One region of the Mesorhizobium sp. WSM4815 genome, then DNA from elsewhere that is predicted to be linked to it. Evidence: predicted binding sites of a transcription regulator. Region 1 holds the regulator's gene; the other holds the start of a gene.

The links. Region 1 encodes PhoB, which activates phosphate uptake and scavenging genes when phosphate is short. Its sites were predicted from a motif close to TGTCATNNANCTGTCAT; they were not measured.
Region 2: ugpB (sn-glycerol-3-phosphate ABC transporter substrate-binding protein UgpB) is a predicted target of PhoB. The motif match lies at 2,452-2,468, and genes of this name have one in related genera.

What each region holds. Positions count from the first base shown of each region.
Region 1 is NZ_JBVVQS010000099.1:160,051-164,467, reverse strand. Features, by position in the region: gene pstB (phosphate ABC transporter ATP-binding protein PstB) at 1-595, shown strand, start outside; gene phoU (phosphate signaling complex protein PhoU) at 631-1,338, shown strand; gene phoB (phosphate regulon transcriptional regulator PhoB) at 1,355-2,044, shown strand; gene AC0L2B_RS23960 (ROK family protein) at 2,322-3,569, opposite strand; gene xylF (D-xylose ABC transporter substrate-binding protein) at 3,836-4,417, shown strand, end outside.
Region 2 is NZ_JBVVQS010000099.1:34,078-38,494, forward strand. Features, by position in the region: gene ugpE (sn-glycerol-3-phosphate ABC transporter permease UgpE) at 1-101, opposite strand, end outside; gene ugpA (sn-glycerol-3-phosphate ABC transporter permease UgpA) at 110-994, opposite strand; gene ugpB (sn-glycerol-3-phosphate ABC transporter substrate-binding protein UgpB) at 1,078-2,388, opposite strand; gene tlpA (thiol:disulfide interchange protein TlpA) at 2,621-3,307, opposite strand; gene argH (argininosuccinate lyase) at 3,342-4,417, shown strand, end outside.

The DNA of each region.
Region 1 (4,417 bases):
CACCATCGATATCGCGCGGGTGAGCGGCAAGATCACGCTCGACGGCGAGGATGTCTACGACCCCAAAATCGATGTCGTCGAGCTGCGAGCTCGCGTCGGCATGGTATTCCAGAAGCCGAACCCGTTCCCGAAGTCGATCTACGAAAACGTCGCCTACGGTCCGCGCATCCACGGCCTGGCCAGGAGCAAGGCCGAGTTGGACGGCATCGTCGAATCGAGCCTGAAGAAGGCCGGCCTGTTCAACGAGGTCAAGGATCGCCTACTCGAGTCGGGAACCGGTCTGTCCGGCGGACAGCAGCAGCGTCTGTGCATTGCGCGCGCCATCGCCGTGTCGCCGGAAGTGATCCTGATGGACGAGCCCTGTTCGGCGCTCGATCCAATCGCCACCGCCCGCGTCGAGGAACTAATCGACGAACTGCGCCAGAATTATACGATCGTCATCGTCACCCATTCGATGCAGCAGGCGGCGCGCGTGTCGCAACGTACGGCGATGTTCCATCTCGGCTATCTGGTCGAGGAGGGCGCGACCGACAAGATGTTCACCAACCCCGACGACAAGCGCACCCAGGACTATATCACCGGCCGGTTCGGCTGAGCGGTCCGGCGAATTTCGAACACGAGGACAGCACCATGGGTGAACACACCGTCGCATCTTTCGACGAGGAACTGGAGCACATCGACCGGCTGATCCGCGACATGGACGAGCTCGCCGCCGCAATGGTCGCAGCCTCGATCCGCGCGTTGCTTGCGTCGGACAATGCGATGGCGCAGCGCGTCGTCTCGGACGACGCCATCATGGATGCGCGGCAGCGCGAACTCGACGACAGCGCCATCACGCTGATCGCCAAGCGGCAGCCGATGGCGCAGGATCTGCGCGCCGTGGTTGGCGCAATCCGCATGGCGGGCGATCTCGAGCGCATCGGCGACCTTGCCAAGAACATAGCCAAGCGGGTCAGCGCAGTCGGGCAGAGCGCGACGCCGCGGAATCTGTCGCACGGTATCGATGCGATGGCGGATCTCGTTCTTGTGCAGCTGCGCGGCGTGGTCGAGCACTATGTGTCGCGCGATGCCGGCGCGTTGAAGGAACTGCGCGCCGACGACCAGAAGATCGACGTGAAATACACGGCGGTTTTTCGCGAGCTCCTGACCTACATGATGGAGGATCCGCGCAACATCACCGCCTGCACGCACCTTCTGTTCTGCGCCAAGAATCTCGAGCGTATCGGCGATCACGTCACCAACATCGCCGAAAACGCCTACTTTGTCGTGACCGGGCAGCAATTGCCGGCGGATCGCCCGAAGCTCGACGAAACGACGATGTCGGCGCCGGCGACATGACAGGAGTGACCGGCCGATGATCGCGCCGCGCATCATGGTGGTGGAGGATGAAGAGCCGCTGGGCGTCCTCCTCCGTTATAATCTGGAATCCGAAGGCTATCAGGTCGAGGTGGTGACGCGCGGCGACGAGGCCGAAATCCGGCTGCAGGAAAACGTGCCCGATCTTTTGGTGCTCGACTGGATGGTGCCGGCGGTTTCCGGCATCGAGCTTTGCCGGCGCCTTCGGGTGCGCCCCGAAACCGAGCGGCTGCCGATCATCATGCTGACCGCGCGCGGCGAGGAGAGCGACCGGGTGCGCGGCCTTTCGACCGGAGCCGACGACTATCTGGTCAAGCCGTTCTCGACACCGGAATTCATGGCCAGGGTCAAGGCGCTGCTGCGCCGCGCCAAGCCGGAAGTGCTGTCCAGCGTGCTCAAGGTCGGCGACATCATGCTCGATCGTGAATCGCACCGGGTCTATCGCAAGAAGAGCGAGATCCGGCTCGGGCCGACCGAATTCCGGCTGCTCGAATTCATGATGCGCCACCCGGGCCGGGTCTTCTCGCGCAGCCAGTTGCTCGACAATGTCTGGGGCGAGACGATCTACATCGACGAGCGCACGGTGGACGTCCATGTCGGCCGGTTGCGCAAGGCGGTCAACAATGGTCGCATGCCCGATGTCATCCGCACCATCCGCGGCGCGGGCTATGCGATCAGGGAAGACTAGGGGATGTGCTGATATTCAGGTGATGCCGGCCTGCAAACGGCGGCTTCCTGCGCTTACCTACAGCGCCGCGCGCCCTGTTGGGCACGCAAAGGACGCTGTAGAACTTTGATTTTGCGCACGACCTTTCCGAAATCGATCTCGATTTCGGGGTCATGCGCGGGCTCACGTACCCAAAAGTACGCTCCGCTCCGGTTCTCGGAACCCACCATTCTCGACTCGGCCTGACCTGAATCTCAACACACCCCAAGTCACGACCCGGGAATCCCTGCCTTCGGATTCAAGCCACGTTCTTTCCGACCGAGCCGGCTCGTGCCTGGATGCTCGGCGCGAAAATCTCCTGGTCGACGAAGCTTAGCGCCCGCATGGCGCAGCCTTCGCGGATCAGCGGCAGCTCGTTCGGCTCGGTGTCGAAGGAAATCGAACCCGAATGCTGGCCGCCGGCGGTCTGGGCGATGGCCTCGCGCAGCGCCGGTTCGATCAGGTCGAAGGCGGCAGCGCTGGCGCCGACCATGGCCACCGGCGCCGGATCGATCAGCGCGAACAGGCTGCCGAGCCCGAAGCCGAGTGCCTCGCCGGCCTTGCGGTAGGCTTCGCGCTCCGGTCCGTCCGTCTCGCGCGCCCGGGCCGCCAGTGCCCGCATCTCGGCGTCGCTGACATCGGCGACCGGCTCGGCGTTCTCGCTCAATTGCCTTGCACTGCGCCAGATGGCGTAGTTGCCGGCATAAGCCTCGACGCAGCCGCGCCGCCCGCAGCGGCAAAGCGCGCCGCCCGGCCGATGGATCATGTGGCCGAATTCGCCGCCCGAGGAGTGGGTGCCGGTGAACAGCTCGCCCTTCAGCACCAGCCCCATACCGATGCCGTGCGAGAGCAGGATGGCGATGAAATCGTCGCGGTAGCGATCCGGGTGGCGCCAGCGCAGCGCCACGGCCATCATGTTGCAGTCGTTCTCCATGATGGCCGGGATGCCGAACTCGCGTTCCAGAATGTCAGCGAAGGCGATGTTCGTCTGCGGCGTGATCGGCGACCACAACATGGCGCGCGCGTGGGAATCGGTGATGCCCTGGATCGCCAGCGCGATGCGGGCGACGCTTTGGACATCGAGGTCGGGATCTTCGAGCCGGCGCCGGACGATGGCGACACATTCGCCGATCAGCGCGTCGCGCGACATGGTCAGCGTGTCCAGCCGGCGCTGTTCCTCGGCGACCACTTGTCCGGCATAATCAATGACGGCGACCGACAGGAAATTCAGCGACAACACGACGGCCAACACCGCAGCGGCTTGCGGATTGAGGCTGAGGCCGACCTGCGGCCGGCCGCGTTTCAGCGAAACCGTCTCGCTCGCCTTGCTCTCGGCCAGGATGCCTTCCTGGATCAAGTCGGCAGAGATCGCCGATATGGTCGAATGGCTGAGGCCGGTGGTCGCGGCGATCTCGGTCCGCGACGGCTGGCCCGCCCGGCGCACGGCCGAAATCACCATCGCCCGGTTGCGCCGGCGCAGATCGTCATGACGGATTCCCACCGACATTTTTGTTTCCTCCTCATCGCCGCGGCCGCTCATGAATCGGAAGCCGTCGGTAATGTGCGACAAATACTGGCAGAAGCAGAAGGGGCTGTCATTATTTATTCCGAGCCTCGAAAAAAAGTCCGACAGGACGTCAAAATCCATCAGAATCGGTGTTGACAGTGCTTCGGCGTTGGACCAGTATTTTTTCGAGGCTCGAAAAAATAGGAGCCTTTGTGCCGGCCTTCGGGCCAGTTGGTCGCGCCCTACGCGGCGCAGGGAGGAATATCATGAAGAGATTCGCAGCCGCCATTCTGGCGGGGGTCGCCATGTCGCTGACGCTCGCGTCGGCCGCGCAGGCCAAGGACAAGGTCATTGGCGTTTCGTGGTCGAACTTCCAGGAAGAGCGTTGGAAGACCGACGAAGCCGCCATGAAGGCGGCGATCGAGGCCGCCGGCGACAAATATATCTCCGCTGACGCACAGGCCAATCCCGGCAAGCAGCTGACCGACGTCGAAAGCCTGATCTCGCAGGGCGCCAACGCGCTGATCATCCTTGCGCAGGATGCCTCGGCCATCGGTCCGGCGGTGCAGAAGGCGCTGGACGAAGGCATTCCGGTCGTCGGCTATGACCGGCTGATCGAGAACAAGGACGTCTTCTATCTGACCTTCGACAACCAGGAAGTCGGCCGCATGCAGGCCCGCGAAGTGTTCAAGGTGGCGCCGGAAGGCAATTACGTCTTCATCAAGGGCTCGGGCGCCGACCCTAATGCCGATTTCCTGTTCGCCGGCTCCATGGAAGTGCTCAAGGATGTCATCGACAGCGGCAAGATCAAGAATGTCGGCGAGGCTTATACGGACGGCTGGCTTCCC
Region 2 (4,417 bases), 130 kb from region 1:
GAGGCAACGAACGTGTAGTAGATCGGGAAAGCCACGATCAATATGCCGAGGATAAGCACGGCATGGGCGATGAAGGTGCGGAGCGGGGACTGGCCGATCATCGCTGCCCTCAGCCGTAGTGGACTTTGCGTTCCACGTAGCGGAACTGGATAGCGGTGAGCGCAATGACGATCGCCATCAGGATGACCGACTGCGCCGCCGAGTCGCCCAGGATCAGATTGACGAAGCCGTCATTGTAGACCTTGTAGACCAGGGTTTCGGTCGCCTTGCCCGGCCCGCCGCCGGTGACGGCATGAACGATGCCGAACGTGTCGAACAGGGCATAGACGGTGTTGACGACCAGCAGGAAAAAGGTGGTCGGCGCGAGCAGCGGGAAGACGATGGTCCAGAAGCGCTTGGTCTCGCCGGCGCCGTCCATGGCCGCCGCTTCGATCAGCGTTTTCGGCACTGCCTGCAGACCGGCTACGAAGAACAGGAAATTGTAGCTGATCTGCTTCCAGGCAGCCGCCGACACCAGCAGGATCATGGCGTGGGTTCCGTTGAGCAGCGGATCCCATGCGATGCCGAGGCTTCTCAGCAAATACGCCAACGAGCCGATCGAAGGATTGAACAGAAAAAGCCACAGCATGCCGGCAATCGCCGGCGCCACGGCATAAGGCCATATCAACAGCGTGCGGTAGAGGCCTTTGCCGCGCACCGCCTTCTCGGCCATGACCGCAAGCAAAAGGGCCACGCACATCGCGACGATCGCGGTCGCAAGCGAGAACACCACGGTGACCTGGATCGAGTTGAGGTAGGCCGGATCGGCCAGCACCTTGCGGAAATTGGCAAACCAGACGAACCTGGTCCTCAGCCCGAACGGATCCTGTCTGAGCATCGACTGGTAAAGCGCCTGACCGGCCGGCCAGTAGAAGAAAACTAGTGTTATGGCGAGTTGTGGCGCCACCAGCAGGTAGGGCAGGATCTTGTTGGGAAAGACGACGCGTGGAGACAGGCTGATTTCCTTCGCTACCTCGGGGACGCCCACGCGAGCTCGCGTGGGCGATATTCAAACCGACACCAACCGAGATAATCTCGTCAGTTCTCCAGCGCTTCCTTGATTGCGGCGTTGCCGCGCGCGACCGCGTTGTCGAGCGCCTGCTGAGCGGTTTGCTGGCCGGCCAGCATCTTCTCGAACTCCTCGTTCTGGATATCGCGCACTTGCGGCAGGTTCGGCAGGCGCACCCCCTTCGAGTTGTCGGTCGGCGCCTTGCCCGTCATCTGCAGGATGGGTGTCTCACGGCCGGGGTTCTTGTCATAGAAGCCCGATTTCTTGGTCGCCTCGTAGGCAGCGAGCGTCACCGGCAGGTATCCCGACTTCTGGTGCAGATATTCCTGCACATCGGTCTTGGACAGGTAGGCGAAGAATGCCGCAACGCCCTTGTATTGCTCGTCCGACTTGGCGCCGAACACCCACAGGCTGGCGCCGCCCGGCGTGGTGTTCTGCGGTGCGCCCTTGGCGTCGCTGTCGTAGGGAAGCTGGCCGATGCCATAGTTCATGCCGGACTTGACGATGTCGCCGAGGCCGCCCGACGATTCGGTGAAGATGCCGCATTCGCCGGCGAGGAAGATCTGCTTGGCTTCAGAGGTACGCCCGCCATATTTGAATGTGCCGTCCTTGGCGAGGTCTGCAAGCGCCTGGAAGTGGTTGACGAAAATCGGCGCGTTGATCTTGAGTTCGACATCACCGCCGGCCAGACCGTTCTGCTGGGTCGCCCACGACACATCATTCCACGCCGCGAAATTCTCCAGGTGGATCCAGGTCAGCCAGGTCGAGGTATAGCCACAAGGGGCGGCGCCGCTCGTCTTGATCTTCTTGGCAGCTTCCCACACCTCGTTCCAGGTCTTCGGCGGGTTGTTCACGTCAAGGCCAGCCTTCTGGAAGATGTCCTTGTTGTAGTAAAGGATCGGCGAGGAGGAATTGTAGGGGAAGGACAGCATGGTGCCGTCCGGCTTCGAATAATAGCCGACGATGCCGGGCAGATACTGGCTCTTGTCGAAGGTCATCCCGGCACCGGTCATCACCTCGGCCACCGGCTTGATCGCACCCTCGGCCGCCATCATCACGCCGGTGCCGACGTCGAACACCTGGAGGATGTCGGGCGCCTGGCCAGCGCGGAAAGCGGCGATGCCGGCGTTCAGCGTCTCCGGATAGGTGCCCTTGAACACCGGAACCAGTTCATAGTCGCTCTGGCTGGCGTTGAAATCCTTGGAGATCTTGCCGACGACCTCGGCGTTGGCGCCGGTCATGGCGTGCCACCAGCTGATCTGCGTGACGGCGAAGGCGGAGGTGGTGGAAAGCAGGGTCAAGGTGGCGGCAACACCGGCCGCGAAGCCGAAGAACTTCATGTTTCATCTCCCGTTTGTCATTGGCGAAAGGGGCACTCTCGCAAAAGCCAATATGTGCCGCCCGTGACAATTGGACAACGGTTTTGTTGCAGGCCGATGAACTTGATTTCCACTTAAAGTAGCGCACGCTTCCGAATAGGAGCCGGCGGAAAGGAATTGCCAAGCCGGCTTACGAACAAACCGGCAATAATCGCCGGCGCCTAAAAGCGCGTCGCACTTTGCGCAACATGCATTAGTCCGACTTGCCGAGCGCCGTCTCGACCAGCCGCCTGGCGTCGGGGCTCGACCATTCTGCCGGGCCGTTCATGTGGGCAATCAGGCAGCCTTCACCGTCGATGAGCATGGTGACCGGCAGGCCGAGCGCCAGGCCGCGTGTCTTGAGATCGTTGAACAGCGCCATCGTCGAATCGCGGTAGTAGCCGAGCGCCTTGACGCCGGTCTCCTCGAGGAACTTCTTCGGCTTGCTGTCGTCGCCGGCATCGACATTGACCGCGACGACCTCGAAGGCATCGCTGCCCATTTCGTTCTGCAGCGCGTCGAGCGCCGGCATTTCGGCGCGGCAGGGCGCGCACCATGTCGCCCACAGATTGAGCAGCACCGTCTTGCCGGCATGGTCGGCGAGCGTCATCGGCTTGCCGTCGGGGCTGTTGAAGGCAAGGCCGTTCAGCGATTGCGGCGGATCGGCCGGCAAAAGTGCTGCAACCTGGCCGGTGGCAGCCGCTGCGACCGTCTTGGCGCGGTCGGCCTTGGCGGCGCAGGCGACATCGTCCTTGCTGTCGCCAACCGCGACTTGAGCGGGGGCGTTGTTGCCAGAACCGCTTTCGCTGACATATACCGCGACCGCGCCGGCCAGCACGCCTGCCACCAAAGCGGCGAGGATGAGGCGCGGGGCCGGGAAAAATCGATTGCCGTCTGCCATTTTTTAAAACTGCTCCGGAGCACGGGTTATAGCGATGAGCGACAAGAAGGCCAGCAACCAGATGTGGGGCGGACGTTTTGCCTCGGGTCCGGCCGCGATCATGGAAGCGATCAACGCGTCGATCTCGTTCGACCGCAAACTCTACGCGCAGGATATCAGAGGCTCGATCGCCCACAGCGAGATGCTGGCGCAAACCGGCATTATTTCGGCGGCCGATCAAGAAAAAATCGCTCACGGGCTGAACACGATCCTGGCAGAGATCGAAGCCGGCACGTTCGAGTTCTCGACCAGGCTGGAAGACATCCACATGAATGTCGAGGCCCGCCTTGCCGAGCTGATCGGCCCGGCTGCCGGCCGCCTGCATACCGCCCGTTCGCGCAACGACCAGGTGGCGGTCGATCTCAGGCTATGGGTCAAGGACGAGTGCTTTCGCGTCGCCGAGGCGCTGAAGGGCCTGATCATGGCGTTCCTGGAGCGGGCCGAGGAGCATGCGGCAACGGTGATGCCGGGCTTCACCCACATGCAGGCGGCTCAGCCGGTAACCTTCGGCCATCACTGCATGGCCTATGTCGAGATGTTCTCGCGCGACCTGTCGCGTGTTCGCGACGCTATCGAACGGATGGACGAAAGCCCGCTCGGTGCGGCCGCGCTTGCCGGCACCAGCTTTCCGATCGACCGGCACCAGACGGCCAGGGCGCTCGGCTTCCGTGAGCCGATGCGCAATTCCCTCGACAGCGTTTCGGACCGCGATTTCGCGCTCGAGTTTTTGGGGCTGGCGGCGATCTGCGCGACGCATCTGTCGCGGCTGGCCGAAGAAATCATCATCTGGTCGACGCCGCAATTCGGCTTCGTCAGGCTGTCGGACTCATTCTCCACCGGCTCCTCTATCATGCCGCAGAAGAAGAACCCCGACGCCGCCGAGCTGGTGCGCGGCAAGACCGGCCGCGTCACCGGCCATCTGGTCGGCCTGCTGACTGTGATGAAGGGCATGCCGCTGACCTACGGCAAGGACATGCAGGAAGACAAGGAGTCCGTGTTCGACGCCGCCGAGACGCTCGACCTGATGCTGGCGGCGATGACCGGCATGGTGCGCGACATGACGGTGAATGC